4 regions of the Brevibacillus sp. FSL K6-6036 genome follow, and region 3 is predicted to be linked to each of the others. Evidence: riboswitches for the same ligand, from Rfam matches in the RefSeq annotation. Region 3 holds a riboswitch; each other region holds the start of a gene.
What was found. Region 3 has a riboswitch for lysine ahead of dapD (2,3,4,5-tetrahydropyridine-2,6-dicarboxylate N-acetyltransferase). Riboswitches for the same ligand answer to the same signal wherever they lie in the genome.

Region 1 (7,859 bases), 1.7 Mb from region 3:
TTCACTGGCTTTGCGTCCGCTTCGTTCTGATACAATGCAATTCGCTCCAGCACCACGATTTCATCCGAAAACAGAAGTTCCCCCGTTTTGGCGTGAATGACATGCTCATGGCAGACATAGAACGGTTTTTCCAGCGAAAGGACCGGAAGATAGCCCAGGGACAATTGTTCTTCCGTGAGCTTTGCCAAAAGATTGCCGTCCGATATCCGTTCTTCGCCCTCTTCAAACTCGCAGTCATCCCATCTGCAATACAGGTGAAGAAGCTGATTATCATCTGCGTCCAGCCTTATGTCAAATTGCTGGTAGCTTCGGAATGGAATGCCGGCGCGGGCCCGGGAAAAGCTGAGCTCGTACCATTTGTCTCCGCATAACCGCTTTTTCCGGACTACAAGCTCGCCCAGATCAATCGGCAATCCGAGCTTTTCTATCCATTGGATGATGTGCCCCGAGACCTTCCTGTACATCTCATCGTCCATGTCCTCTACATCAAGATTCTCAGCCGTCTGGTCACTGCCATACCGATAGAAGGCAGTCAGCTTTCCCGTGCACGCATCCAGCACGGCGAGTATCGTATTTTTGTTTACCAGGCCTTCCTCATCCAGCTCCGGCTCTCCTCTTTTGTTCCACATCACTTCCATTGTATAGAAGGGCGTCTGGTTCTGTTCGCTATTTCGATAGATGCCGCTCGTTATGACTTCATGCGTACACGGTATGTCTGTCCACTGCTCTATTCTCTTGATCGCTTCTTCAACGGTTATCAGCTTCAAGGGCCATTCCTCCAAAGTACAAAAAATACACCTCTCTTTCAGTACGTGTGAAGAGCCCTGGTGGTTTCCTGAAAAAAAAGCGTACATCCCAGAGCGGATGCACGCTTTTTGAAAGCTGTGTTTCTTCTTACGAGAAGAAGAAGCGTTTCACAGCGTATTTGGTTGTTTCTTTGTTCATGTGAGCGATCGAAGTGGTGAGCGGAATACCTTTCGGGCAAGCCTGCACGCAGTTTTGCGAGTTTCCGCAGTCACCGATACCGCCGTCCTCCATCAATGCTTCCAGACGCTCATGCTTGTTCATTGCACCAGTCGGATGCTGGTTGAACAAGCGCACTTGCGAGATAGCGAAAGGACCGATGAAGTCGGATTTTTGGTTGACGTTCGGGCATGCTTCCAGACAAACCCCGCACGTCATGCACTTGGACAGCTCATAAGCCCATTGGCGCTCTACCTCAGGCATGCGCGGACCCGGTCCCAGATCGTGGGTACCATCGATCGGAATCCATGCTTTGACGCGTTTCAGGGCGTCAAACATGCGGCTTCGGTCGATAGAGAGGTCGCGCTGAACCGGGAAGGTGCTCATCGGCTCAAGACGGATTGGCTGCTCCAGCTTGTCGATCAGAGCGGAACATGCCTGACGCGGCTTGCCGTTAATCACCATCGAACAAGCGCCGCACACTTCCTCCAGACAGTTGGACTCCCAGTTGACCGGGGAAGTCTTTTGTCCTTGTGCGTTTACAGGGTTGCGCTGAATCTCCATCAACGCACCGATCACGTTCATGTTCGGACGGTACGGGATTTTAAATTCTTCCACATACGGAGCGCTGTTAGGGCTGTCTTGACGAGTGATTTTCAGATGAATAAGCTTTTCTGCCATGATCAGTTCCCTCCCCTCTTACTTCTTCTTCTTGTCAGACGTATAGTCACGTTTACGCGGCGGAATCAGGGAAACATCCACGTCTTCGTAGTAAATTTCCGGTGCAGTCGTCTCCGGATTGTACTTGGCCATCGTTGTTTTCATGAAGTTCTCGTCGTCGCGCTCTGGGAATTCAGGCTTGTAGTGAGCGCCGCGGCTCTCGTTGCGGTTCAATGCGCCGAGCGTGATCACGCGGGCGAGCACAAGCATGTTCCACAGGTGACGAGTGAAGGATGCGCCGGAGTTGCTCCATTTGCTCGTATCGTTGATGTTGATCTTCTTGTAGCGCTCCATCAGTTCCTGAATTTTTTCATCCGTTTTTTGCAGACGGTCATTGTAGCGCACTACCGTTACGTTATCGGTCATCCACTCACCCAGTTCCTTGTGGAGGAGGTATGCGTTTTCAGTGCCGTCCATCTTGAGGATGTTGTCGTACTTCTCTTGGTTTTGCTTGGTATAGCTGTCGAAGATCGCAGAAGACAGATCGTCGGCAGACTCATCCAGACCGTTGATGTACTCGATCGCTTTCGGACCAGCCACCATTCCGCCAAAGATCGCGGACAGAAGCGAGTTCGCACCCAAACGGTTTGCACCGTGCTGGGAGTAATCGCACTCACCTGCAGCAAACAGACCAGGAATATTGGTCATTTGGTTGTAGTCTACCCACATGCCGCCCATCGAGTAGTGAACAGCCGGGAAGATTTTCATCGGAACTTTGCGCGGGTCATCCCCGACAAACTTCTCGTAGATCTCAATGATTCCGCCCAGTTTTACGTCGAGCTCTTTCGGGTCTTTGTGAGACAGGTCCAGATATACCATGTTCTCGCCATTGATACCCAGCTTCATGTCTACACAGACGTGGAAGATTTCGCGGGTCGCAATGTCGCGCGGAACGAGGTTTCCGTACGCCGGGTATTTTTCCTCAAGGAAGTACCACGGTTTTCCGTCTTTGTATGTCCAGACGCGGCCACCCTCACCACGAGCGGATTCAGACATCAGGCGCAGCTTGTCGTCGCCAGGAATCGCAGTCGGGTGAATTTGGATCATTTCGCCGTTCGCGTAAATGACGCCCTGCTGATAAGCCGCAGACGCTGCTGTACCCGTATTGATGATGGAGTTGGTGGATTTACCGAAGATGATACCAGGTCCACCGGTAGCCATAATGACGGCATCTGCGCGGAAAGAGCGAATTTCTGCAGAGCGCAGGTTTTGTGCCGTAATCCCCTTACAGGTGCCTTTCTCATCCAACACGACACCGAGGAAATCCCAATATTCGTACTTGGTCACAAGACCTTCCGCTTCAAAACGGCGAACTTGCTCGTCCAGAGCGTACAGGAGCTGCTGACCGGTTGTCGCACCAGCAAAAGCGGTACGGTGATGCTTGGTTCCCCCGAAACGGCGGAAGTCCAGAAGTCCTTCTGGTGTACGGTTGAACATGACGCCCATCCGGTCCAGCATGTAGATGATGCCGGGAGCGGCGTCACACATTGCTTTTACAGGCGGCTGGTTGGCCAGGAAGTCTCCCCCGTATACGGTGTCGTCAAAGTGTTCCCAGGTGGAGTCGCCTTCCCCTTTTGTATTAACGGCACCGTTGATACCGCCCTGCGCACATACGGAGTGGGATCGCTTTACCGGAACCAGGGAGAACAACTCGACGGGAACGCCTTTTTCTGCTGCTTTAATGGTAGCCATCAAGCCGGCCAAGCCACCACCGACAATGATCAGTTTACCTTTTGCCATGTATGAGTCCCCCTATCCCTATTGAATGAACGCTGCCATCGCGCTTAAGCCGATGAACGAAACGATAACGAAAATACCCATGGTTACGTAAGTGGCAATGCGTTGGGAACGCGGGCCGACAGTGATTCCCCAGTGAACGAGGAAAGACCAGATACCGTTGGAAAAGTGGAACACGGTGCTGAGAATCCCGATTGCGTAGAAAATGATCATTACAGGACTGCTCAGGATATTGGCCATCATGTCATAGTTGACTTCGGCACCCATCGCTTTTGGAATCCGTGTCTCAAATACGTGCCATGCGATAAAGATGAGCGTGATAATACCTGTCAGGCGCTGCCACAGGAACATCTGGTTCCGGAATTGACTGAAGCTGCCGACGTTGTGCTTTGCTTGGAAAGCAATGTAGATCCCATACACAGCGTGGAACAGGATGGGAATGTAGATAAAGACAAATTCCAAGACAATCAAAAACGGAACATGTTCAATCAATCCTACGACCTCATTGAACGCTTCCGGTCCTCGGGTTGCCTGATAGTTCGCTGTCAAGTGGAACAAGAGAAACAGCCCGACTGGGAACAAACCGAGTAATGAGTGAAGCCTGTGACTCAAAAAGCTATGGCCTTTCGCCATACAGTGGTCCCCCTTTCAATTATATGTCGCGTCCTTTTCATAGAGCTTTTCTCCACTATCCTAACCCATTGCCACCATGGTTACACATAATCGAAGGGCGACTTTCTCCCTGGGCGTGGCAAATTGTGTCGGAATACGGAAAAAAGTTGGGCAAAACGTTGACCAAAACCAATTGTACTCCTGTCTTTATAGAGCGTCAAGACAATGAATAGACTAATTCTATTTTTAGAATGGACTAAAAAAATTTGCTATTTTCTATGAATCTGTCATATCCCGCTTCTCTTTCTCATACTACTATATCAAGTAACAAACCAGACCGCATTCTCTCGCAGGCCTCGGTGCAAAACCTTTGCAAAAAGGGACAAGCACCGGCCGCCTGTGCTAGAAAAGGAGGCATCCCGGTGAAAGAACAGGAACAACTCGGGGCACTGCTCCCCTCCCGTGTCATTACCGACATCGAACGCATTCACATGCCCTACCTGGGCTATCATCTGCTTCGCGAAAAACTGACAAGCACTCTTTTGGGAGAAAGCGAGCAAGCCATTCTCCACTGGCTGGGAAAAGACATTGGCCGTCAGATTCCGATCCAGTCCGCAGCGGGCCTCGTCATGCCTTTTATCAGGCTGGGCCTCGGCAAGCTGGATGTCCTGGAGGAGGGAGAGCGTCATTATCGATATCGATTGACGCACACGATTTTTTCATACATGCCGCCTGAACGAATTTTGCGCTCTCTGGCCCTGGAATGCGGAATCATTGCCGGAGCCGTCAACAGGTGGCAGGGCAGGGAGCCGGAGGTGCGAATGGAGCTGGCCGAGAAGGGGAGCGTCTTGATCTCTTTGGCTGTTTGAATGCGTGATTCTTCTGGTGCCATCACCTGAACAAAAGTCCCGGATCAGCTTCCCTATATTTATATAGAAGAAACAGGAAAATGGAATCAAATGCGCCTCGCTGCAATGAACAGCCAGACGGTCATATTTAACCCCCCTCTTCAACGAAAAGGGGGGAGGCGACTCTTGTATGTGGTTGTGCTTACAAACTGTGCACCACGGCTTCTTCGCTTACGTCCAAGCCGTAGGCCGTATGCAAGCTGCGAACTGCCAGTTCCGTAAGTTCTGCGGGAATCACGCAAGAAACCTTGATGTCGGAGGTGGATACCATTTTGATCGTGATGTCCTGCTCGGCCAAGACGCGGAACATCTCGGCGGCAACCCCCGGATTGTTCACCATGCCGGCACCGACGATCGATACCTTGGTCAGGCCCTCTTCATGATCGACTTTTTCAAAGCCAAGCTCTGCCTGATTGGAGGAGAGGGTTTCCAGCGCTTTTGGCAGGTCGCTGGCAGCCACCGTGAACGAGATGTTCGTCACGTCCGCATCATAGGAGCTTTGGATAATGATGTCTACGTTTACCTGGTTGTCAGCCAGCGTATTGAAGAGGCGGGACAGGGTTCCCACTCGCGCAGGCATGCCCACGACCGTCAGTTTTGCCACATCTTCATCATGTGCCACGCCGCTTACTACTCTTCCTGTTTCCATATTGGCAACCTCCTCTACGTACGTACCTTCTTCAGCCGTAAAACTGGATCGGACGACGAGCCGCACTTTGTATGTTTTGGCCGCTTCCACAGAGCGCGGGTGAAGAACACCGGCCCCCAGATTGGCCAGCTCCAGCATTTCGTCATATGAGATACTGTCCAGCTTTTGCGCGGACGGAACGACCCGCGGATCGGCCGTATACACGCCGGCCACATCCGTAAAGATCTCGCATCTGTCGGCATTCAGGCCGGCTGCAAGCGCTACGGCAGAAGTATCGGAACCGCCTCGTCCCAATGTGGTTATTTCTCCTTCGGCACTGACCCCTTGAAACCCTGCCACAATGACGACACGTCCCCGGGCCAGTTCCTTTTGAATCCGCTCGGTTTTGATTTCCGTGATCCGCGCTTTGCTGTGGATCGCTTCTGTTGTGACACCAGCCTGCCAGCCGGTGAGAGAAATGGCGTCATAGCCGCGCTGATGCAGAGCCATGGACAAAAGTGCGATGGAGACCTGTTCACCTGTCGCCAAGAGCATATCCATCTCGCGCTCCGAAGGGTAGGCGGAAATTTGTTTGGCCATATCCACCAGCACATCTGTCGACTTGCCCATCGCGGATACGACAATGACCATATCATGGCCCGCTTTTTTATATTCAATAATCCGGTCTGCTACTCGAAAAATGCGTTCAATGCTACCAACGGAGGTCCCTCCGTATTTCTGCACGATCAACCCCATGCGGCTTCTCTCCCTTTTCCTTGAATAGACCAATGTCTCTATGGATATTCTCTGTCGAAACGAAACGTTGCATGAGTCTTTTCCTTATCAAAAAAGGCAACGACAAGGAAAATACCTGCCGTTGCCTACGTAATAGACAATATCGGTTCCTCCTTCCCTGGACCACGCAAGCCGCTGGCACAAAGCATGACAGTACAGCCCCTGTCATCTACACGCAGCAGACTCGTGAGATAGCTCTCCATCCGGCAATGGGGTATTGCTCGGATGACAGTCCTGTATTTGTTCAACACAGGCCCAGCACGCAAGGAAGCGGGTCTTCCCTCCGTACTTCGGCGAATCCCCCTTTCCGCTACCCGTCAACGATCCCGATCTCAGGGTGGTACTCATGGTTTTCGCGCCTCTACCTCACTCCAATAAAGGGAAGTGAGGTTACATATTCTGTTTGAAAGGGATTATATCACGCAAAAGGCAACGGTTCAAATATTATTTTGAACAATTTCTCAGCTCACATCTTCCTGAGATGGGCGATAATCTCCCGGGCCAGCTTGTCGCCAATCCCGAGCTGCCTGAAATCCTCGACAGTCGCCTCTTTCATCTTTTTCAGCGAACCAAAATGCTGGAACAGAAGCTTGCGCCGTTTTTCGCCGATGCCGGGAATGTCGTCCAACTGGGAAGAGAGCATCGTCTTTGTCCGGGCCTGCCGGTGAAACGTAATCGCAAATCGGTGGACCTCATCCTGCACGCGCTGGAGCAGGTAAAACTCATAGCTGTCCCGCTTCAGCTCGACCGGCTCGGGCGGATTCCCATAGAGGAGCTGGGCAGTCTTGTGCTTTTCATCCTTGGCCAGACCGCATACCGGGATGTAGAGCCCCAATTCATTTTCCAGCACATCCATCGCAGCGCTGATCTGTCCTTTGCCTCCGTCAATTACGATCAGGTCGGGCAGCGTCTGGTTTTCCTTCAGCAGGCGCGTGTACCGGCGCCGGACTACCTCGCGCATCGAGCCGTAGTCATCCGGCCCCTCGACGCTTTTGATCTTGAATTTCCGGTACTCTTTTTTGTCCGGGCGTCCATCCGTAAACACGACCATCGCAGAGACCGGCTCTGTCCCCTGAATGTTGGAGTTGTCAAACGCTTCGATCCGGTGCGGGGTTCCGATCCCGAGAATATGGCCCAGATTGTGCACAGCCTGAATCGTCCGGGCATCGTCCTTGGACATGAGCGCAAATTTCTCCTGCAGGGCGATGCGGGCATTCTCGCTGGCCATCTGCACCAGCTCCCGCTTTTTGCCGCGCTTCGGCGCATGCACCTTCACGCCCAGCCACTCGGCGAGCAGCTCCGGATCGCTTTCCTCCGGCAGCAGGATTTCCCGGGGGAGGGCATTCTGCTTGTCAAAGTAAAACTGGCTGACGTAGGACATGAAATCCTCTTTTTCGCCGCCGTAGTAAGGAAAAGAGGTCGTATCCCGCTCAATCATTTTGCCTTGCCTCATATAGAAAACCTGGACGCACATCCAGCCTTTCTCTACAGAAAAT
Region 2 (7,859 bases), 2.2 Mb from region 3:
TAACGCCGAAGCGCGATGTCGGCTTTGACGAGGTGGCGGATCGCATCTGTCGCTTTCCTGAGGTCCAGGCTGTCTACCTGATGTCCGGAGCCAGCTACGATTTGTCTGTCGTGCTGGAGGGCAAAACGATGCGGGAAGTGGCTGCATTCGTTTCGCAGAAGCTGGCGACGATGGATTCGGTCGTATCGACAGCGACGCACTTTATTTTGAAAAGATACAAGCATGACGGCATCCAGTTTGAGGACCGGGATGAGGACCGCAGGATGGTGGTCACCCCATGAGTCAGCACACTGTGTTACGAAACCGCCTGTCGCAAACTGTTGCTTCGCTCAAGCCGTCCGGCATCCGCCGCTTCTTTGATCTGGCGGCTTCGATGGAGGGCGTCATCTCGCTCGGCGTAGGGGAGCCGGACTTTGTCACTCCTTGGCGTGTCCGGGAAGCATGCATCTCATCGCTGGAGCGGGGCTATACGGCCTACACGTCCAATGCCGGGCTGTTGGAGCTCAGAAAAGAAATTCACAAATACCTGGAGGAGCGCTTCTTTGTTTCGTATCATCCGGAGACAGAAATGCTGATCACTGTCGGGGCCAGTGAAGCGATTGACATCGCGCTGCGCGCCATCATCGACCCGGGCGACGAGGTGCTGGTGGTCGAGCCCTGCTACGTATCATACGAGCCGGTTATCCGGCTGGCTGGCGGGGAGCCTGTCTTCCTGCGGACGAACGCTGAGCAGCAATTCAAGCTGACGCCGGAGGAGCTGGAAGCCCACATCAGCCCGCGGACCAAAGCGATTATCTTCTGCTACCCGAACAACCCGACGGGCAGCACGATGACTGCCGAGGAGTGGAGCAAGCTGCTTCCGGTGATTGAAAAGCAGGATCTGCTGGTCATCTCCGACGAGATTTACGCCGAGCTGACCTATGGAAGAATGCACGACAGCATCGCGGCTCTGCCGGGGATGAAGGACCGGACGATCTTGATTTCCGGCTTTTCCAAGGCATTTGCGATGACGGGATGGCGGCTCGGCTATGTCTGCGCTTCTCCCGACCTGCTTGCGGGGATGCTGAAAATCCATCAGTACACGATGCTGTGCGCGCCGGTAATGGCTCAAATGGCTGCCTTGGAAGCGCTGCGTCACGGACAGGCAGACATGGAGCGGATGGTGGAGAGCTACCGTCAGCGCCGCAATTTCGTCGTTCAAGGGTTTCAGGACATCGGCCTGGCCTGCCATGAGCCGGAGGGAGCCTTCTACGCGTTTCCTTCCATTCGCTCTACGGGCCTGGAGGCAGCCGAATTTGCCGAACGCCTGCTGATGGAGGAAAAGGTGGCAGTGGTGCCGGGTGATGTGTTTGGCGACTGCGGCAAGGGCCATATTCGCTGCTCCTATGCGACTTCGCTGGAACAGCTGCAAAAGGCGCTGGAGCGGATGGGACGTTTTGTCCAAAAGGTTTCTGCCAAATAAGATTGGCGTGCATGGAAAAAGGCCGGGAGCTGATCCCGGCCTTGCCTGTTGGATGGTGAGCACATCATTGCAGGAGAGCAGGAGAGCCGCCGCTTATGATTGCTCGTTGGTCAAATCCACTTTGTGCAGCGGAACGACCTTGGTTTTTTTCGTGTATTTGTAGCCCAGCCAGACGAGGATGAAGAGCGGCAGGCCGATGTACGATACAAGTGCGCCGCCCCAGTCGATCGTCTCGCCGGTAAAGGCGGTGTAGTTTTGGCCAAGCACGACGATGAGGCAGATGATGAAGGCGAGGATCGGTCCAAACGGGAACCATTTCGCCCGGTAAGGCAGTTGCTTCAGATCGTAGCCTTGTGCCAGATACGCCTTGCGGAAGCGGTAGTGGCTCACCGCAATCCCGAGCCAGGCGATAAAGCCGGACATCCCGGAAGCATTCAAGAGCCAGACGTAGACGGTGCCATCCCCGAACAGCGAGGACAGAAAGGCAAACATCCCGATAAGCGTTGTCAGCAGGAGGGCGTTGGTCGGCACGCCACGGCTGTTCACTTTGGCAAAAAGCTTGGGAGCTCTTCCTTCTTTGGCGAGAACATACAGCATCCGCGTAGACGCGTACATCCCGGAGTTGCCCGCCGAGAGGACGGATGTCAAAATGACGGCGTTCATGACAGAAGCGGCAAAGGCAAACCCCGCTTTTTCAAACACCAGCGTGAACGGGCTGACTGCAATGTCCGTAATGTCGCTGTTTATGAGATTCGGATTGTCGTACGGGATCAGCATCCCGATGACGAAGATCGCAAAAATATAGAACAGCAGGATGCGCCAAAAGATTTGCTTGATGGCTTTCGGAATGTTGCGGGCCGGGTCCTCGCTCTCGCCTGCGGCAATCCCGACCAGCTCGGTTCCCTGGAAGGAAAAGCCGGCGATCATGAAGACGCCGAGCATCGCCATAAAGCCGCCGCTGAACGGCGCATCTCCCTTGGTAAAGTTGTGGAAGCCGACTGCTTCGCCGCCCATAATGCCAAAAATCATCAATACGCCGACGATGATAAAGATGATGACCGTACTTACTTTGATCAAGGAAAACCAATATTCGGATTCGCCGTATCCTTTTACTGATAACATATTTAAGCCAAACATAAGGACGAGGAAAAGCGCGCTCCAGAGAATGGACGGCGTGTCCGGGAACCAGTATTTCATGATGAGCGCACCGGCTGAAAGCTCGACGGCAATCGTGATCGCCCAGTTGTACCAGTAATTCCATCCGAGCGCGAAGCCGAGGGACGGATCGACAAATTTGGACGCATAAGTGCTGAAGGAGCCGGATACCGGCATGAACGCCGCCATCTCACCGAGGCTCGTCATCAGGAAAAAGACCATCAGGCTGATCGCTATATAGGCAACCAAAGCACCGCCCGGACCGGCAGAGTGAATGGAGCCGCCGCTCGCCAGGAAAAGTCCGGTACCGATCGATCCGCCGATGGCGATCATCGTCAAGTGACGGGCTTTCAATCCGCGTTGCAATTGATTGGAAGACATAAAATAAAAACACGACCTTTCTCTTGATTTGCGGGAAGGAAGGCCGGAAATAAAAATACCACCACAAGCCAAAAACGGCAAAAGGGCGGTATGATCCAATCCCCACCAAGCCTTCACGGAAGATAGCACACCACGCTTGCTCGGCTGGCAAACGTGACAGTTCTGTCCCTTGTCGGGTACAGCCCCAGCCTGTGTGTACAGAGAATACACGGCAGACTTCGGCAGCTTTTCCTTCTTCTGGAGTCATCAATCTTCTCTGGATCTCGTACAGAATAATATAAAAGCCGCGACCTCTATCCTCATCGTGTCTGATGAGGATAATTGCTATGAGATTATGTTATGGTTCAAGTATATGGGTTTTTCCTTTAAAATCAAGTGTGATTTTGTGGCAGTGAGGTCCGGGACATCGCGACGGTCTATTATTTTTGGTTTATCGAAGCTGGAGAAGGGTACGAAGGAAAAGAGGGCCATGCTCTGACAGTATGAAGATTATGGTGTGGATATGACAGCTAATGGGATCGCAGGCTGCAAAAAAATGTGTAACAGATGCTACAAAAACCATCTAGTCATCTGAGTCTTTATTCATGGTAAAATAGTACCATAATTAGGAATGTTAGATGTCTTCCCTTCAAAGACACTGCACAGCTCGAACGCAAATAAAGGAAAGAGGTGAGCCGTTTTCATGAAGCGGAGTCTGCATCGACTGTTTTTGATGTGCCTCGCATTTCTGATCTGCTTTACCGGTTTTTCGCTGGAATGGACAAGCAGTCCTGCTATGGCTGCGTCGGCGGTAAATCGCACGAACGATCCGTTAAACGGGGATTGGTCCAAGCCGTATGCCGTAAAGTACGATACGACAGAGGCCGATCTGATGGTCCGGGTCGGGGATATCGACAATCTGGGCGGAGGCTGGCCGAACGGCTACGATCCATTTTCGGGAAAAAGCACAGGGGCCCCATATCCGAAAGTAACTCACCAGCCGACCGATCCGGCAGGAACGGACCAGCTGATGGTGATCAGCTCCTTTCAATATCCGGATTTGCGGAACCCCAAAAATGATGCCAATGATCATGTGGCGGACGGCTATACCCGAAACAATTACAGCAAGACAGCCAATCCGGTCGTTCCCATCAAGGTAACCTTTGACACGAAAAACACCCCGATCGAAGGGGCCATTCTCCAGATGTTCATCAATGACTATCAGCCGCGGAAGTATCCGGGGCGGGTCAAATATACAGCCGAGCTGAACGGCGTCCGGGCGCCGTTTCTGGAGAACGTTATCAACTCGCTCAACCAGCATGGGCCGATCGGAAAGCTGATCAGCGTCCAAATTCCGGATGAATACCTGCCGCTCTTGAAGGACGGAAGCCTGACCATCCTTCTCGATGACAAGACGACGCGAAATCCGTACGGAGACGGCGCAGCCATCGATTTTGTCAAGCTGCTGATCAATCTCGGAGAGTACAAGCACACCGGTACGATCAAAGGCAAGGTTACGGATTCGGGCTCGCCTCCCAAGCCGCTCGCGGGTGCTGTCGTATCTGCCGGGGGAATTGTTTCGGCAGTGACGAATGCGAAAGGCGAGTACATCCTCCAGGATGTCCCCGCAGGTCTGGTCTCTGTGGAAGCGGCCAAGGACGGGTACATCCCGCAGCTCAAGCTGATTGAAAACTTTGAGGCAGGAGACACCGCTATACTGGACTTTCAGCTCGCCCCGCAGCCAAGCGACAACGCCTACCTGCAAAATCTGACGGTAAAAGGGGAGACACTGGTCCCGCTTGAGCCCGGCTTTGACAGGTCGCAAGGCAGCTATGACGTTCATTTGAACAGCCATGTCCAAACTGTTGCGATCACCCCCACGCTCGAAGACAGCAGGGCGAGCATGACCGTAAACGGAGAGGGTCATCAGAGCGGCACCCCCAAGGTGATCCCGGTCAAGCCGGGTGCGACCAAGGTCACGATCGTCGTCACGGCGCAGGACGGAAAGACGAAACGCACATACGAGGTGACGGTCCATACGCCGCTCACATCGGTGGACCTCGCCCGTTCCCTGTCCAAATCGGCGATCAAGCTGGGGGAAACGAGTGTAATCCGCTACACGGTCACGCCCAAGTCCTTTTCGACTGAGGGATTGGCCGACAAACCCGCCGGCAGAGCAACGGGGATTCGTCCGTTCTTTTTGCTGAATCAGCCGTTTGTCTACTCAAAAGGCTATGACATCGGTTATGAACTGGACAAAGTGAAGGTGAACGGAAAGGGGAATTCGAACAACGGCGGACTTGCTTTGGGTGGAAGAGGAAAAAGCCATTTTCTCAGTGTGATGAGATCGGGCTATAGCGGCGAAGTGTCTGTCAACCAACAGCTCACTACGGAACCGAGCGCAAAGCAGGATGACATTTTGGACACGCTGAAAGATTTGATCCGCTCGGGAGTCAAGGAAATCACCATTCCCCTGGTAGACGAAAGCCAGCTCGCCGATATGCTGAAGGGCCGCGATTCGGTCACGGTCAACGCCTTTGCCACTTTTGGGTTGTCTGTAGTCAACAACAGGGTAATCGCTAATTTTGCGGGCTATGGTCCGCTGCCGGAGACATTCGCCGTCACGGACGTTACGCTGACCGAGCCGTTCCCTGCGGAGGTGCCAATCGAGAGCATCGATAAGTCGTGGAGCAAGCGAAGCGACAATGGGACGCTGAAGCTGAAGCTTCCGGACATCATCTACGAGCGCAAAGGGGATGTGTATCAGGCTGCGCCCGTTTCGTTTGGCATAACCGTGAAGCCGACCAGGACCGGCACGTACCTGCTGTCCGACTCGCAGCTGACGTACCGGGAAGGAAACGCGGTCAACAGCCGTTTCTTCAACAATTTGACACTGCAGGTGGATACGAATATTCCGCCAGTGACAGGACTGAAGGTCACCCCGGAAAAAGCCTCGATCCTCGTAGGGGAGACGGTCGGCTTGAAGGCCAGAATTACGCCTGACAACGCCGATCAAAGCGTGATCTGGACGTCTGCTGACAGCAAGGTCGCTACAGTCTCCTCCAACGGCATCGTCACGGGGGTGAAGCCAGGGCGTGCGGTCATTACCGCCAGAACACCGGACGGCAAATTCTCCTCCTCAAGTGAGATTACGGTAACGAGCAAGCCAGTCCTCGACCTTGCTGCGAACAATGGCTGGGATGCGATGTATCCGGAAAAAGCGGTTGTAACGGCGGAAGTCATCGATTTTCCAGAGTCGTTCCCGATGAAGCTGACAGTCAAGGTTGGCGGTGCTGAGCTCCCCGCCTCAGCGCTGTATGAAGCAAAGCCGTCTTCTTTGGGAGATGGGCGACAAAAGGTCACCTATACATTTGAAGTGGAAGCGGCTCGCAAGAAAAGCGGCGAGGAAATCGGCGAAGTGCTGAGAGTGGGACCGACGCCTGTCCAGGCAGAGGCGAAAAACGCCAGCGGCAAATCGGCCGATCCTGTGAGCAATACCTTGCTGTTTAATCCCGTAACGGCATTTGCAGCGACACTGGAGCGAGAGGGTTCGCCATTGAATCAAAAGGGCAGCTTGAAGGCAGAGCCGACAACGCTGGTCATGGAAGACGTGAAGTTTTTCTGGATGCCCGGTGTCGACCTTTCGGAGGTGGGCGCATCCTCCCCGTGGGTTCCTTTTAATCTGGGCAACAAGGCGACCGGCATTCCCTTGAATCCCTCCGGTCCGACCACGCTTGTCGTCGGGATGTTTCAGGACTTTAACCGCGATGGAAACTATGCCCAACCGGATGGGACACCGGATGAAAATGAAATTGTCGTTCGCGAGGTGTCATTGGGACAACCTATCGTTCCGCCTGATTTTGAACTGAGCCAGGGCTTGACGCTGCCGGACAGCGCAAAAGTCATTGTCACCCCTGTCATGGATACCGTTGACGAGCATACGCAATGGTTTTACAGAGTAGGGACGGGCGAGTGGCAGTCTTTCCCGGTGGCTTTCGACAAGAACGACAAGGGGAAGGCAAGAGGAGAGTTTTTGGTCGATTACGTAAAAGTGAACGGCAAATACGTGGATACGCCGGTTGCTGTAAAGGCGGTAAATCCGCTGAATGGCGACATCCATTTGGGGATTCCCACCGTAAAAACGGCGATCATAGAAGTGCCCAAACCGGGAAGCGGCGGCGGTGGGGGTGACCCGGATTATGATGATTTGCCCAACCTTTACGTTAGAGTGAACAACGGTACAGCAGCTTTGGAAAACAGGGCTGTTCAAGTGGAGATCGGGTATTCGTTCCGAGCAGAGAAGGATCTGGAGCTGGCTGCAGCGAGATATGCGATTGGCGATTCCGATGGGGATGCGGACTTGCTGAGAGAAATCGTTGCGGGTAAAGGAACCAGTATTCTGAACGGGAAGCAAAACAAAATCGTCAAAAACCTGAAGACAAGCTCCGGTCAAAGTCAAACGTATCAGATCGCGATCTTTGTGAAGGTGAATATTTATCACTCTTTAACAGGCGAGCTATTGGAGAGCAGGCCGTATCAGAAGATCGAAACGGTCACCGTCAAAGCGAAAAACAACTTGAACTAGCAAAAAGAACCTGGAGCTGTGAAAGGCTTCAGGTTCTTTTTGGCTTGATAGGGTCGTTTCTATTTTTGGCCCGTACGGGGAGGGGCGAGACGAGGGGGAAGGCCGAAAAAGCCGAGCATCCCCGGACTCGCTCAGGATATCACTGAACGTTTACGGAACGAGCTCCACCTCGTCGGGGTGGGGACTGTACTGAAGATCGTACAGATCGACGAAGAACTCCTCGGCAACAGGCAGGCCGGGGGTCTCCTGCTCGAAAATCCTGCGGTTGAACTGAATGGCCAGACGGGAGGCGAGACG
Region 3 (7,859 bases):
AATAGAAAAACGACCCCCAAGAGGTCGTTTTCCTGCTTTTATCCACATGTTTTATCCGGTCATGCCTGCTGATCGGAGAGCCATGTAAAATATCGGGTCACTACGTCGATGGCGACTTCAATCGCCTGCTCATCCGGCTCGATCTTGGAGTGGTGAAGTCCATAAGGGGTATCCGCTCCCAGCCAGAACAGGAATCCGGGAATTTCGGTCAAGAAAAAGCCAAAATCCTCACCGGTCATCGCTTCCGCGCAGTGTACAAGGGTGACGTCGGGCAGATTTCCCCTCACCCAGTCCATAAACTGAAGGGTCATTTCCTCGTGATTGTACACCTGAGCATAGCCGCAGCCGTAATCGATCTCGGCCTTGCACTCGAATCCCGCTTCCACCCCTTTGACCAGGGCTTCAATCCGGTCCTTCACCCGGGTCATGGAATCGGTGGAAAACGTCCGGATCGTCCCTTCCAGTCTTGCCTTCTCCGCGATGATGTTCTGCCGCGTACCTCCCTCAATCTTCCCGACCGTAATGACAGCCGAATCCAGCGGATCAATATTGCGGGAGATGACCGACTGCAGCTGGGTCACCAGATGGCTTGCCGCGACTACCATGTCGTTTGCCTTATGCGGAAATGCCGCGTGTCCGCCTTTTCCGACCAGATCAATCATCAATTCGGATGTGTTGGCAAACAGAATGCCTGGCTTTGTCGCGATATGGCCTACGGGATACTCTGGAGCGATGTGCAGGGCAAAAATGCAATCCGGCCGCCATTCTCCAAACTCCTCGCTCTCCATCATCGGCTTGGCTCCGCCAGGTCCTTCTTCTGCAGGCTGGAAGATAAAGAGGAGATCGTCGTCAATGGGATGATGGACGAAATGCGTCAGAATGCCGAGGCCAATCGCCATGTGCATATCGTGTCCGCATGCGTGCATATACCCTTCGTGCCTGGAGCGGAATGGATAGGAGGTCTCTTCCGTGATGGGAAGCCCGTCCATGTCCGCGCGCCAGGCGATCGTTCTTTTCGGATTGCGGCCTGCCACTTTTACGAGAATGCCTGTCTTCCATGTCTTGAGCTCAAACCGCTCTGCAGGGAGCTGCTCCAGATAATCGAGCAGGTAACGCTGTGTCTTGAACTCCGCGAACCCGGGCTCGGGAATTTGATGCAGATCTCTGCGGATACGGACAAACGTCGAAACACTCACGCTGCTACGCCTCCTTTCCGGCCGCCAACTGGCTCATTTCGCGGGTGAAGGCTTCCATAAAACGATCGACATCTCCGCGGGTCAGCGTAAGCGGCGGGAGCAAACGGACAATGGTTTTTTGCGTAACATCGACCAAAATCCCCTCCTCCAGCAAATTTTGCTGAAGCCGGCTTACTTCCTCCGGTGAAACCGAGAGCGGGATTCCCACCATCATTCCCTTTCCGCGAAGCGATTGCAGCTGCTCAGGAAAGGCTGCCCGCAGATCTTCCAAACGATCCCACAGGTATTGCGTCACATCCTGCAATTGACTTTGGAACGCTGCGTCCAACAGTTCGTCCAGAACTGCATTCCCCAAGGCGGCAGAGAGCGGTGACGGCGCAAACGTGGTGCCGTGATCACCCGGCTTGAACAAGTCTTGCAGTTTTTCGCCTGCGATGACACCCCCGAGCGGAAGCCCGCCCCCTACTCCTTTGGCAAAAAGAATGAGGTCCGGTGTCACAGCAGCGTGTTGAAAAGCGAATAATTTGCCTGTCCGTCCCATTCCTGTCTGAATCTCATCCATTGCAAACAAAGTGCCTGTCGCCTGGCAGATCGCCGCCACTTCCTGCAAATAGCTTTCAGCCAGAGGGACGACACCGCCCGAGCCCAGCACCGGCTCCATCAAAACGGCAGCAGGACGGCGTTCCTCACAGACAGCGCGAAGCTGATCAATGTCTCCTGCCTTCAGCTCATAGACCGGAAAATCGGGCTGAGGAAAATCCTGATAGACGTGAGGCTGTCTGGTCAGGCGAAGAGCTCCCAATGTCCGGCCGTGAAAGCTGTTGGACAGAACCACGATGCCTGAGCGTCCCGTACCTTCGGCAGCCGTCCATTTGTGAATCAGCTTGATAGCCGCCTCGGTCGCTTCTGCTCCGGAATTGGTAAAGAAGACTTTCCCCGGGATGGTATGCTCGATCAGCCTCTGCGCCAGCTTGATCGCAGGGGGATTGAGGAAAATATTGGAGATGTGCAAAAATTGCTCCCCTTGCTCCCGCAGGGCCTGAATAATCCGCGGGTGAGAGTGGCCGAGCACGTTTACGGCAAGTCCGGTAAACAAATCGAGATATCCCTTGCCATTCGTGTCGTAGAGGTAATTTCCCTCGCCCTTGGCGATAGCGATCGGCAGTCTTTTGTACGTAGAGACGATGTATTGTTGATCAAGCGAACGCCAGTCCATGCCTACCCTCTCCCTTACAGCTGTCTCAGCTCCTGCTTGATCTCCGTCTTGGAGCGTGTCTTTTCGTCGATTTGCTTGATAATGCGTGCGGGCGTACCAGCTACTACCACATTCGGCGGAACGTCCTCGATAACGACAGCTCCTGCGGCTACAACGGAGCCTTTTCCGACGCGAACCCCTTCCAAAATGACCGCATTTGCTCCTACCACGACATCGTCTTCGATAACGACCGGAGACGCAGATGGCGGTTCGATCACGCCGGCAATGACAGCACCTGCGCCGATGTGGCAATTTTTCCCGATCGTTCCGCGTCCGCCGACGACGACGTTCATGTCGATCATGGTGCCTTCTCCGATGACGGCTCCGATGTTGATGGAAGCTCCCATCATGATGACAGCGTTGTTGCCGATGCTCACCTGGTCGCGAATGATTGCGCCTGGCTCAATGCGTGCCTGAATGTTTTTTGTATCCAAAAGCGGAATCGCAGAGTTGCGGCGGTCGCTCTCCACTACATAATCCGCGATTTTATCCGCATGCTGCTCCAGAACAGGCTGGATTTCCTTCCACTCCCCGAAAACGACTCCCGTGCCGCCGTTCAAAAAGGCTTTTGCGCTGGGACCGAAGTCGATGCCGTCCAAATCCCCTTTGAGGTATACCTTTACAGGCGTTTTCTTTTCGCTTTTTTGAATAAACGAGATAATTTCATTGGCATCCATCATGTTCACAGTACTTCTCCTCCACTTTTCTTGAAATGAATGTAGAAAAAGCAATGAGTGCAAACGCTATACTCATTGCTTTTTGATACCGGACAAGCAAACGTAAATAGCGCTCCATAAGAGAAACTTCTCCTATGACAGGATGATCATTATTCACGAGCACCCCAGCCCTGCCGCCAATGGGGATGCGGCCAGAACTTCGGCGCTTTGGCCTTTTCTCCTCTTCCCTTTCCCCATTCCTGATGAAAAGAAGTACTCATCCGCAGCGCGCCTCTATTTAGAAGGCAATATGCAATTGTTCAGCTTTACTTACCCTGTACTGTACCAAATTCCGTACCCGGTGGCAACTGTTGAATCGAGAGTGGGCCGCTCCTGCTGGACGGCATTGTCAGCGACTCCCTTTTCCCTCTTTTCAACAGTCCTGATTCATGCTAAACTTTCCATCCACCCTATATGTGAATAGGAGGCTGAACCTGAAGATGTTTGCACCTTCTGCGTTTCTTGTTCGTCCCTTGTCTGCAAGCGATGCCCCTGCCCTGGCCTCTTTGCGGCAACAAAACCACCAATTTCTGCAGCCTTTTGAACCCATCCGCCCCGCTTCTTTTTACACAATTGAAGCGCAGTACCAGCAGTTGGAGGAGGCAGAGCGAAGCTTTCGCGAAGGGACAGGCTATTCGTTCGGCATTTTCGTCGGCCCTGATCAAACCCTCGTCGGCCGCGTCAACCTCTCCAATATCGTGCGCGGAGCCTGGCAAAACGCTACACTCGGCTATTTCCTCGATCAATCTCATAACGGCAAAGGAATAATGACCAGAGCAGTAGGAGAAGTCATCCGATTTGCGTTTACCGAAGCAAAGCTTCACCGGGTTCAAGCTGCGGTCATGCCGCGCAATACAGGCTCGATCAAGGTTCTTGCGAAAAACCGATTTCGCGAAGAAGGACTGTCGCTTCGCTATTTGCAAATCAACGGTAAATGGGAGGATCACCTGATCTTTGCCATTACCGCCGAGGAGCTGGAGACGACGTAGGAGCGGCAGCATCACTTAATCTGGACGGTTGCAATTCAGAAAATCGGTTCAATAATTCGGTTCGGCGTTTGGCTGGGCAATTTGTTCGGCCGATTCGGCCATTTGGGCTTTTGTTCACACTACAGCTACGCCTCCGTGCCAAGCCGCTCGAGAATCCTTCTCTTGCGATACAGCATCATGCCCGTCTCCGCCACGTCACGGACAGACGAGCGATTCAGATAAGCGCCGAAGAGCATTCCCGCGACCGGTACGATCTGAAACAGCTTTTTCCACCCGAAATTTTCCGTGTAGGTCACCACTACCTCTCGCCAGCCCTGAAGCTGAGAGAGTACATCCCGCTCTTTGGAAGGATTGTCGAAAGAAGACAGCTCCTCCAGGATCGCCTGCTTTCCTACAATATCCGAGGAAGCGAACTGCAGACATTTGACAATAAACAGCCGCTCCCGCTTGTCCTGCGGATCATAGCCGTAGCAAATCGCCATCTCCTGCAGTACCTTTAGCGAGGTGCCCAGCAGCAGAGGAATGTCGATTGCAAGCGTAAAGATGCCGCCAAAGCCTGTGGTGGCTCCTTGTACGGCTGCAAAGGTGGCACGCGACTCGCTCAGCTCTGCGGCGATTTTATCCATTTGCGCGAGTGGACGCTGATTGATCGGAAGCGTTTCTAGCGACTGCTCGTCCTTCCTCGGGAACGCTTCCTGAAAGCGGGTGTGGATATCCCGCTCACGTACCAGGTACTTCCCTCCGTTCTCCAAAAAGGCAACCAGTTCGTCGACGGCTGTGCCAAGTTTGTCCCGCACCACGTTTGGCGTGATCCGGTCTAGAAAGACAAAGGGGAGGCGCCCAAGCTTTTCCCAAAACCACAGATCGTTCTGGTCTGATTCCCATTTCCTTACCTCATCCAACTTACGGGTTAGTGTCACTCGATCTTCAAGCTCCACGATCCGTTCAACCCCTTTGCCGTTTATCGCGTTTCTTCTGCTTGTTTACGAGGCATCGGGTCCGCAAGCATTCCTTTGCGAATGCTTCCAACTCCGAGAGTGAATCAAAACCCGAAAAATCCTCAATTTCTTTTACGACTCCCAGCTTGAGATGTTTCACTTTTCCTTCTTCCATGCGAAAGCCAAGTTTGTAGAGGATGCCCCACTCTTCCTCCGTCATTGCCGTTCCCTCCCTGATCTTTCTTTCCCAAATCCTCGAAGCACGTCAGAAAAAATTAGGAAGGTTCAGGGTTTTTTCCTTTGCGAAGCTCGGTTATTCCCTCCTTGCAGACACCGTAGGATAACCACGAGCACCCCTCGCATAAATGGGCCAAATCATCTGGGGATACTCTCTCGCGTGTCCTTTGCACGAGTTCCGACTTGAGATAAACCTCCCCTGGCGTGATTCCCAGGTGCCGAAACACATTTTGATCCAGCGTTTGGACATGCTCCTCCGAATCAGGAGCCGCTTCGCAGCGCGTCGATCCTTTATGAGGACAGACTTGACACGTTTCATCGAATCCTTTTACGACTTGAATCGGAAAGTCTTGCTCATTGTCGCGGATTCTCTCTACAATCTCCCCCATTTTGACAACAAAGTCAGGACTGTATCCCATTCCGCGAAAACCGTGGACACACAGCAAATGATGCCCGCGCAAAACAACTGGTTCCATCCTTCATCCTCCCTTATCGTCTGCCTGAAGGCATTGTTTCGCAAATGCAAATAGAAATTTCCTATTACTTTTATACTTATTATAGATTTGACTAATACCCTTTTTGCTGTTAAAAACAAAGCAAGGAGGGGGTTCACATGACTGATACGCATTCATGGAATTCGCAATTGTACGACACGAAAATGAGCTTTGTTTCCGCCTTTGGCAAAGGCATCCTGGATTGGCTTCAAGCGAAACCGGGCGAGTCTGTCCTCGATATCGGGTGCGGGACGGGCGACTTGTCCCATGAGCTGGCGAGCATGGGGGCCAAACCGACCGGAATTGACTTCTCTGAAGAAATGATCGATGCCGCGCGAAAAAAATATCCGCATCTTCCTTTTTATGTTGCGGACGCTCATACTTATCGTACAACCGAAACCTTCGATGCCGTCTTTTCCAATGCCGCCTTGCACTGGATGAAGCAGCCCGAGAAGGTGGCTGAAAGCATTTGGATTGCGCTTCGTCCCGGCGGGCGCTTCATCGCCGAGTTTGGCGGAGCCGGCAATGTGGAAACGGTTATCGAAAAGATCCGAATCGTGCTAAGCTCAGCCGGCATTGATGCATCTGAAAGAATGCCCTGGTACTTTCCCAGTATTGGCACTTATTCCACTATATTAGAGCATCAAGGCTTCTCTGTCACTTGTGCGCAGCTTTTTGACCGCCCGACTCCCCTGCCTGACGGAGAAAACGGCATTCTTCACTGGCTGAACGCTTTTTGCTCCCCCTTCTTCACCGGGATGTCCGCTGGCGAAAAAAAGGCCGCATATCGGGACATCGCCGAAGAGCTCAAGCCTCATCTGTTTCACGACGGCTCTTGGGTCATCGACTACAAACGGATCAGAGTGGCTGCTGTCAAACCATTTGAAAAGGAGATTTCCTGATGCGCCTTGGCTGTTTGCACGCCCATCACTCCAATATCGCCCTCATTTCTGATGGTTTGTGTATCGACGGTTTGGCGTTGACCCATTTTGTCGACCCCGGCGTCCTGATTCGCTCAGAGCTTTCGGGACATTTTCCCGACGAGGCGTCGAGAGCAAAGATACGGGAACAGCTGCAATGGATCGCCGCATGCGGCGTGGACGCGATTCTCATTACTTGCACTCAGTACATTGCAGGCATGCAGCCTGAAGATGAAAATTGTGTAGAGCTGCCCATCATCAAGCTGGACGAACCATTTTTCCACGACGTATCCAGCTCCTCCGGCTCTCACCGTCTGCTTTTTTCAAACCCTGCTACGATCAAAGGGACCATGGCGCGTTACCATTCGTTCGCACACGTGCGTTCTTCGGAGACAGACGTACGTGCAGAGCTCGTTCCCGACTCATTTCCTTTGCTGATGAGCGGACGAACAGCGGAATACCGCGAAGCCATCTATCATGGCTTGCAAGTATTGGCCAAGCGAGGGGAGCCGGAGAGCATTTCCGTGGCCCAATTGTCCATGGTTCCTGCTGCCGAGCTGTTCGAAGCAAGCACCGGGCGGCCGATCGGCAATCCGCTAAAAAGCTTGCGGGCCGAAATAGAGAGAATCTTGTTTCCTTCATAATTTCATAAAAAACCGCCCGGCTGTCCATGAATAGAGACATCGGGCGGTTTCCCCTTTATTTGCGGTTCGCTCCAGCCTGCTCCGGCTACATTTCTCCGCCGAGCATCATCAAAACTTCATCTCCGGCTGCAAGCCCGCTCTTAATCTCAACAAATTCCGATCCTTCGATCCCAATCTCCACTTCTTTCGGTGTCGGTTCTCCGGACGCCGGATCTTTCACCATGACCTGTCCTTTCCCTTCTTCCAGGACTTCAACAGCCTGCATGGGGAGTCGGAGCACATTTTCTTTCTTCTCTACGAAAATATCGCAGTCCCCGGTCATTCCGTGCTTCATCTCGTTCGTATCGGACAGTTCGATTTTCACAGCAAATCGAACCGTCTTGTCTTCCTTTGTACCTTCTTTTGGCACTTCGATTACTTTTCCTGTAAACGGCTTGTTGCCAAAAGCCGAGACATACACTTCCGCGTGC
Region 4 (7,859 bases), 1.8 Mb from region 3:
TTCTTTCTATTACGTACAAACTATATGTACAAACACGGATACCCGCCTCTTCACTGCGGATCGGACCCAGGGTATCGAGAGCTTTCCCGAGAATTCAGCCAGAGGCAGCAGAAAGGAAGAGAACCGGAGTGGCAAACAAAGAATTGAACAGGGGCCTGCAAGCGCGTCACATCCAGATGATCGCTTTGGGCGGGACAATTGGTGTCGGTTTGTTTATGGGGTCGGCAAGCACGATCAAATGGACTGGTCCGTCCGTTATGCTTGCGTATGCAATTGTTGGGATTTTCATCTTTTTCATCATGCGTGCGATGGGAGAAATGCTGTATCTGGAGCCAAGCACAGGTTCGTTTGCGACCTTTGGCCACAAGTACATCCATCCCTTGGCCGGATATTTGACGGCTTGGAGCAACTGGTTCCAGTGGGTCATTGTCGGGATGTCGGAGATTATCGCGGTCGGGACGTATATGAAGTACTGGTTCCCGGATTTGCCCGCCTGGATACCGGGTTTGATCGCGATGGTGATTCTCGGTGCAGCGAACTTGTTCTCGGTGAAATCATTTGGCGAATTCGAGTTTTGGTTTGCGATGATCAAAATCGTCACCATCGTCTTGATGATCGTTGCCGGGTTTGGCTTGATTTTCTTTGGTATCGGCAACGGAGGAGACGCGATCGGATTATCGAACCTGTGGGAGCACGGTGGCTTCTTTACTGGCGGTTGGACAGGCTTTTTCTTTGCGCTCTCGTTGGTGATCGGGGCCTATCAGGGTGTCGAGCTCATCGGGATTACAGCAGGGGAAGCCAAGGACCCGCGCAAAACGTTGACGAGCGCGATTCAAACTATCATTTGGCGCATTTTGATCTTCTATATTGGCGCGATCTTTGTTATTGTAACCGTTTACCCGTGGGATCAATTGGACGCGATCGGCAGTCCGTTCGTGGCAACCTTTGCGAAAGTGGGGATTACGGCTGCGGCGGGGCTTATTAACTTCGTCGTCATTACGGCTGCGATGTCTGGCTGCAACAGCGGCATTTACAGTGCGGGACGCATGCTGTATACGCTCGGTGTAAACGGACAGGCTCCCAAAATATTTACGAAGCTGTCCGGCAACGGCGTGCCTTTGCTCGGAACGATCGGCGTTCTGGTCGGCTTGTTCGTAGGCGTTGTTCTGAGCTACATTGCGCCGGAAAATCTGTTTGTGTATGTGTACAGCGCAAGCGTGCTTCCCGGTATGGTTCCATGGTTTGTCATCCTGATCAGTCAAATCCGTTTCAGAAAAGCAAAAGGAGCGGAAATGGCCAACCATCCATTCAAAATGCCGTTTGCTCCGGTGACAAACTACGCGACGATCGCATTTTTGATCATGGTACTGATCGGCATGTGGATTAACGATGAAACACGGGTCTCCCTGATTGCGGGTATTGTTTTCCTGGGTATTGTCGTGATCAGCTATTACGCTTTTGGCGTCAGCAAGGCCGCTCCATTGGCTGCGGACACGGATGATGAACACACGAACTGATAGAGTATCGGGCAAAAATAGAATAATCACGATAATCGGGACATTGGTAAGCGATGTCCCGATTTTATTTTCTCAATCGAAGGCAGAAGCGGTGCTTTTGGCGAAAAAGTATTCTCAAAAGCTTTCCAAACAAGCGCGCAGGCCGCACAAAAACAAGGGAGGAAGCGTTGGCAACCAACGTGATACATAACAATGCGGGTAGATCGATTACTTTCCATGGTCCTGATCATCTCCAAAAAAGGGACGGTTACAGGCAAAGAGCTTGCAGAGCATTTTGAGGTATCGTTGCGAACCATTTACAGAGATATTTGTCCCATTTCAGCATGGAAAAAGAACTGCGGGAGTACTTGTTTCTGATCAACAAGGCGCTTAAGTTCTCGGTATAGGGATTTAAAGCCACCCTTTCTCATCGGCAATTTGCACGGCCTGCTGTCTCGATTCGGCTTCCAGCTTTTGTATCGCGGAAGATAAATAGTTTCGCACGGTTCCTTTTGTTAAGTACAGGGCCTTGCTGATGTCATCTGTCGTCATTCCTATTTTGGTCAGGCGCAGCATTTCGATTTCCCGTTCGCTTAACGGATTTTCCTCTTTCATAAAGAGTGTTGCCGCCAAATCCGTGCTGACCACGCGTTCTCCCTTCATCACTTTGCGGATGGATTCAATCAGAAAATCAATCGGTTCATCTTTTAGCAAGTAGCCATCCACCTGGGCATCGATCGCTTTCTTTAAATAGCCGGGACGGGCAAAGGTCGTGACAATCATGATTTTACAGGGCAGGTTGGCTCTTCTTATCAGCTCGGCCAACTCAAGACCGCTGATAAGAGGCATTTCGATGTCAAGCACGCACACGTCAGGCTGGTGCTTTTGTATTGCCTCCCAGGCTTGCTTCCCATCCGAAGCTTCTGCCAGCACCTCAATATCGGTTTCAAATTTTAACAAAGAGGCGAAGGCGCCGCGAAGCATTTGTTGATCTTCTGCAATGACGACGCGAATCATAGCGCAGGGTCCTCCTTTCCTTGCCGACGGAGCGGAAGCTTCATGGAAACAACGGTTCCGCCCGTAGGCGAATCAGTTACGATGAAGGTTCCGTGAAGAGCTTGCATCCGCTCGTTCATCGACTGAATTCCATTTCCGCTTTTTTGGTTTACAAGCCCGACTCCGTCATCGGTAATCGTTACCCAATAATGATTGTCCATGGTTTCCAATTGTAGCGTACACCGCTTGGCCCGGCTGTGCTTGACGATATTCGTCATGGCTTCGCGGATAGAGAGAGCGACCATCGTCTCCTCCACACTGGATAACAGCGGAGGCTTCCCCTTTTCCACGACTTCAAATTCGATACCCGCTGTGTGCAGCAGCTCTCGGGAATGCTCTATTTCATTTGCCAGAGAGGTGAATTTCATATCAGAGACCAGTTCTCTGACTTGTTTCAAAGCGATTCTCGATGTGGCCAGGATATCCTTCAGCTCTTCCTTGGCCTGCGAGGGATCTTTGTCTATCCATTTTGTAGCCAGCTCGCTTTTCAATTTGATCATGGTCAGGGTTTGCCCCAGTGTATCATGCAGATCTCTCGCGATACGCTGCCTTTCCTCCTGTTGGATAAATTTTCCGAGCTGTTTATTTGCGGCATCCAACTCACCTTGCAGGGTCTTCGCTTTTTCTTTGATATAAATCACAATCGGAAAAAACATTTGAATAATCATAAACGGGAGAAGGATCGAATTCTCATCGAGAAGGTTGCCCGTTCTCTTCCAGAAAACAGCCATAAACATGAGGGCGATGGCTGCAATCCCTACACCAATATGCCATTTGGACTTTGATCTTCCCAGAAGATCAGCAAAGATGAACCCATAAAACAGGAGATTCGGACCGACATACATACCGAGCAGAGCAAGCGTAACAAAGCCGGTGAGAACGGCCGCCAAAAGGTATAGATTCCGATACCAAAGCCCCATGTAAAATGAAACGAGGAATGCCAGCAGAAGAATGAAGCTTCCCGAGAGACCAAGCGTTGAATTCGAACGTAGAACATAATAAAACAAAAACACAACCGATATGACATCTAAGAGCAGATAGTTTTTGATTTGTTCTCTCGGGTAGAGCTTCCTTATCATTGATAGCCTCCAGAGCGGTTATCTCGTATCGAAAATCCCTATTGCACGTCTACGGAGCGTTTCCATAGGTCCAAACCTGAAACCTTGAAGCCATGCCGTTGCAAACAGTATTTGGAATACGGATATTCCGATCCAAACTACGATAATTGTCACGGAATCCAGCTTTCCGCCAAGAGCAAAACCCCAACCGTAGAAAAGAATGGAACAAATGATATTTTGCATGACATAGCAGCTTAAAGACATTTTTCCGGCATTTTCAAGAAGGCCCCAAAGCCAATTCAACTTCGTATATTGTATCATTCTTCCAATAATCGCCAAATACCCTACGGAAAGAAGGGGCGCGAATAAATAGCGAACAGGGAGATCAAAAACGCCTCCAGGGATAAAAATCAACAGGTTTAAAGGCAAGCCGATAAACATTCCCAGTTTGAAAAGCTTGTCGCGCTGTTTTTTGCCGTTCTCATCTTGAGAAAAGACCCCCGCACGCATGAAGCGAACACCAAGCAAAAATAAAAAGACATTCATGGGAATCGTGAAGATCGCTTCCAATCTAAGCGGGACGAAATGAGACAGGCGATAATGGACTTGCTGCAGCCAAGAGCCGTCTCTATAAAGAGCGATGACTTCGTCAGAACCGCGCAGTGTCATATTGGCATCAATCAGACTAATCACCAGGATCCCCAGGATGGCAGTTGCATGCAGGCTTCCAAGCACTTTCATCGTTATGGATATCAAGCGGTCGCCGCCTTTGACGATGTAGGCGACGATCATTGCAGTTATGCCATAGCTCATTAAGATGTCATACTCCATGACCAGGGTAAAATGCAGCAAGCCTTCCAGGAATAAAAGCGAGGATACCCAAATATAGATTCCAGGCCAAGCGTTCCCTTTGCGAATGGCTTGCTGATATTTTAGCTCAAGTCCAACTCCAAACATGATTGTCAACAATCCCAGCAGCTTCCCGTTGACGAGAAATAACACGATCATCCTGATGAGATCGTCTTTTGCCCACCACCCAGAATAATCATATGTCGTAAGGTAGGTAAGATCCCCCAAATGGGCGAAAATCCATATGTTTGTCCCTAACGTCCCGAGGATTGCAAAGCCTCGCAGAATATCAAGAAGACGGATTCTTTCTTTGCGTTGTTCCATATCCCTCACCCTTTTGCGTATGAATTTCATGTAGTCTTAGTGTAGCCATGAAAAGAGCGAGGGAACATTCACACCTGTAAAGAGATGTTTATGACTCGTGTCATAAAGTTTGTAACAAGCAATCAAATCAAGCCGTTTGCTGGTCGGCCTCAGCTGGTGGAATTGGCTCAAGGCTGTTTTCCAAGGGACAGGAAGAGGATGGGAGTCCCCGCTATGGTAAGTAACAAATGATAAAATACGGGTGATGCTATGTTTATAAGGAGATTGGTACCGTTCGTCGTCTGTTTCCTGCTGGCTGCTTGTGCGAGCTCTACTGTAAGCATTGATAAAATAAAAAAACTGAGCTTTCAAGTATTCTTACCGGAGTCTCTGCCGGATGGTTATACTGAACAAAAAACGCTCTTGGATCTAAATGAAGGGTCTCTCTTAATCTCGTACGTAAACAGCGATACGTACATTGAACTTCTGCAAATGAAGAAATCAACATACGACTACCATCCGATGATCGAGTGGTACGCAAATAAAGGCAACAGTCAGAAATCCGATGATCGGTTTGAGATAGTCGGCAATTATGTGGTCGATATGGATAATTCGTTAAACAAACAAGGTGTGTGGGAAGCAGTATTTCTGCCGAAACAAGACTTGGACAGTCAGACGAAATACAACGAGCTTCGCTATTATCATCTGCAGTCAAACAGCAACGAAGAAGAGCGGAAAACATTCATGGAGAGCCTCGCCCCCATACATTGATGAGAGGAATAAGTCTTTTTGCGCATACAGGAACGCAAAAAATAGTCTGCCAGCATCATTTGGAGAAAAGACCCAGGTTGACAGAATTAACATAACATTGTAAACTCAAAAACATAATTGAATATGGACCTCACTTAAAACAGTGAGGTAGAGGTTGCGATATTTAACAGTCCTTGGCGGAGTTCGAGAAAGCGTTGATGCCAGGGAGAAGGAAATGTCGCCGAAGCTTGCAATATTTCTCGGTATTGCATTGCTGGGTCTGCAGTTAAGAGCTGCAGGACTGTCTCAATAAATGACCCGATTTATTGAGTTGTGCTATCTCATCTGGGAAAAGAGAGGTATTTGGGCAACTATGTTTGTAGTGCGACCTGAGTCTATCTCAGGTCGCTTTTTGCATTTTTTCAGCCAAAAAACCAGAAGCCAAAGGAGAAAATGAACCATGAAAAAACAGTCATCATTCATAGCTATGTTTCTATCCGCTGTACTTTTGCTCGCAGGATGTGGGGCAGGCGGAGGCAGCTCGCAATCTGCCTCAACCGATGAGGGAACATTCAAGGTAGGGATGGAAGCGGGATACGCTCCGTTCAACTGGACCCAAATGGACGATTCCAACGGTGCTGTGAAAATCGACGGCAATGCGGAGTACGCAGGCGGATACGATGTAGAAATTGCGAAAAAGATTGCGGATGGCCTGGGCAAAAAATTGGTCATCGTGAAAACGGAGTGGGATGGCCTTGTTCCTGCATTAACCTCCGGCAAAATCGATGCGATCATTGCAGGGATGTCTCCAACTGCAGAGCGCAAACAAACGATCGATTTCTCGGACAACTACTATAAATCCAATTTGGTCATGGTCGTGAAAAAAGGCGGAAAATACGAGAACGCTACTTCCATCCAGGATTTCAAAGGGGCAAAAGTGACTGCCCAATTGAATACATTCCACTATTCCGTGATCAATCAAATCGAGGGCGTCGTTCAAGAGCCTGCGATGGACAACTTCCCGGCGATGCGCGTAGCGCTTGAATCCGGAATGATCGACGGTTACGTCTCTGAGCGTCCGGAAGCCGTCAGTGCCTCCACGGCCAACCCGAACTTTGCCATGGTCGAGTTTACGGATGGATTTACGACCTCGGAAGATGATACGGCCATCGCTGTCGGCGTGAAAAAAGACAGTGAATGGACGAAAAAAATCAATGAGATTTTATCCGGCATTTCGGAGGAAGAGCGTACCAGGATCATGGATACAGCCATCAAAAATCAACCAGCAGCACAATAATCGCTTGCGAACCGGCTGCATCTCCATGCAGTCGGTTTTATGCGCATAGGGCAGGGGAGCTTCCCTGCATGAACGGAGGAGAACGATGAGCTTCGAGTGGATTGTAAAAATCATTTCCGAAAACTGGCCCATGTTCCTTCGCGGAGCGGGAATGACCCTATTCATCGCTTTGCTCGGAACGATTTTGGGAGCCATCATTGGCCTATTGATCGGGCTTATCCGGACGATCCCCGTTCCGGAGCGGGGAGCCAAAAGGGCGATTTTGAAAGCAGTCAATGCCATTCTAGCTACGTATATCGAATTTTTCCGGGGAACACCGATGATTGTGCAGGCGATGGTCATCTACTACGGTTCCGCCTTGGCGTTCGGGGTTGATATGGACCGGATTCTGGCCGCCGTTTTCGTCGTGTCGATTAATACGGGAGCGTACATGGCCGAGATTGTTCGCGGCGGGATTATTTCGATTGACAAGGGACAGTTTGAAGCAGCCCATGCGATTGGGATGAATCACGTGCAAACGATGATGAATGTCGTGCTGCCGCAAGTGATTCGCAATATCCTGCCGGCAACGGGGAACCAGTTTGTCATCAATATCAAGGATACTTCCGTACTCAATGTCATTTCGGTCACCGAATTGTATTTCACGACCAAATCGATTGCCGGGAATAACTTCAGATATTTCGAGTCCTTTTTTGTTGCGTGTGTGATGTATTTCATCATGACCCTGATCGTCACGAAAATTTTGCGCTATTTCGAAAGAAAGCTGGAAGGCCCGGACAATTACGCCGTAATGGCGAATCCCGTGCAGGCAGAAGGCAAGAAATAATCGAGGAAGGAGGCGAGCATATGGAGGCCATCATAGAAATTAAACACGTCAACAAATACTTTGGCAGTCACGAGGTATTAAAGGACATCGATTTTTCGGTCAAAAAAGGAGAAGTCGTTACGATTATCGGTTCCTCCGGATCGGGCAAATCAACGCTGCTTCGATGCATCAATCTATTGGAAAAGCCGAGCGGCGGGGAAATTATGTATAAGGGTGAAAACATT

Region 1: it holds a riboswitch for lysine, as region 3 does, so the genes downstream of both, NST37_RS07900 (aspartate kinase) here and dapD (2,3,4,5-tetrahydropyridine-2,6-dicarboxylate N-acetyltransferase) in region 3, are expected to answer to the same signal.
Region 2: it holds a riboswitch for lysine, as region 3 does, so the genes downstream of both, NST37_RS05685 (amino acid permease) here and dapD (2,3,4,5-tetrahydropyridine-2,6-dicarboxylate N-acetyltransferase) in region 3, are expected to answer to the same signal.
Region 4: it holds a riboswitch for lysine, as region 3 does, so the genes downstream of both, NST37_RS24555 (transporter substrate-binding domain-containing protein) here and dapD (2,3,4,5-tetrahydropyridine-2,6-dicarboxylate N-acetyltransferase) in region 3, are expected to answer to the same signal.

What each region holds. Positions count from the first base shown of each region.
Region 1 covers NZ_CP150173.1:1,574,099-1,581,957, reverse strand. Annotated here, with positions in the region: gene NST37_RS07925 (hypothetical protein) at 1-767, opposite strand, end outside; gene sdhB (succinate dehydrogenase iron-sulfur subunit) at 895-1,644, opposite strand; gene sdhA (succinate dehydrogenase flavoprotein subunit) at 1,663-3,423, opposite strand; gene NST37_RS07910 (succinate dehydrogenase cytochrome b558 subunit) at 3,442-4,053, opposite strand; gene NST37_RS07905 (DUF2507 domain-containing protein) at 4,455-4,901, shown strand; gene NST37_RS07900 (aspartate kinase) at 5,083-6,324, opposite strand; lysine riboswitch at 6,548-6,735, opposite strand; gene uvrC (excinuclease ABC subunit UvrC) at 6,830-7,859, opposite strand, start outside.
Region 2 covers NZ_CP150173.1:1,091,101-1,098,959, forward strand. Annotated here, with positions in the region: gene NST37_RS05675 (Lrp/AsnC family transcriptional regulator) at 1-281, shown strand, start outside; gene NST37_RS05680 (aminotransferase) at 278-1,462, shown strand; gene NST37_RS05685 (amino acid permease) at 1,556-2,998, opposite strand; lysine riboswitch at 3,114-3,302, opposite strand; gene NST37_RS05690 (cadherin-like beta sandwich domain-containing protein) at 3,681-7,562, shown strand; gene NST37_RS05695 (hypothetical protein) at 7,713-7,859, opposite strand, start outside.
Region 3 covers NZ_CP150173.1:3,294,692-3,302,550, forward strand. Annotated here, with positions in the region: gene NST37_RS16550 (N-acetyldiaminopimelate deacetylase) at 60-1,196, opposite strand; gene NST37_RS16555 (acetylornithine transaminase) at 1,201-2,412, opposite strand; gene dapD (2,3,4,5-tetrahydropyridine-2,6-dicarboxylate N-acetyltransferase) at 2,427-3,137, opposite strand; lysine riboswitch at 3,228-3,412, opposite strand; gene NST37_RS16565 (GNAT family protein) at 3,608-4,156, shown strand; gene NST37_RS16570 (EcsC family protein) at 4,282-5,094, opposite strand; gene NST37_RS16575 (hypothetical protein) at 5,102-5,314, opposite strand; gene NST37_RS16580 (DUF1284 domain-containing protein) at 5,370-5,807, opposite strand; gene NST37_RS16585 (class I SAM-dependent methyltransferase) at 5,945-6,727, shown strand; gene NST37_RS16590 (hypothetical protein) at 6,727-7,389, shown strand; gene NST37_RS16595 (efflux RND transporter periplasmic adaptor subunit) at 7,475-7,859, opposite strand, start outside.
Region 4 covers NZ_CP150173.1:5,056,411-5,064,269, reverse strand. Annotated here, with positions in the region: gene NST37_RS24585 (amino acid permease) at 129-1,517, shown strand; partial or broken gene NST37_RS24580 (HTH domain-containing protein) at 1,710-1,826, shown strand; gene NST37_RS24575 (response regulator transcription factor) at 1,908-2,513, opposite strand; gene NST37_RS24570 (sensor histidine kinase) at 2,510-3,631, opposite strand; gene NST37_RS24565 (DUF418 domain-containing protein) at 3,650-4,783, opposite strand; gene NST37_RS24560 (hypothetical protein) at 5,255-5,533, shown strand; lysine riboswitch at 5,674-5,859, shown strand; gene NST37_RS24555 (transporter substrate-binding domain-containing protein) at 5,973-6,809, shown strand; gene NST37_RS24550 (amino acid ABC transporter permease) at 6,895-7,635, shown strand; gene NST37_RS24545 (amino acid ABC transporter ATP-binding protein) at 7,656-7,859, shown strand, end outside.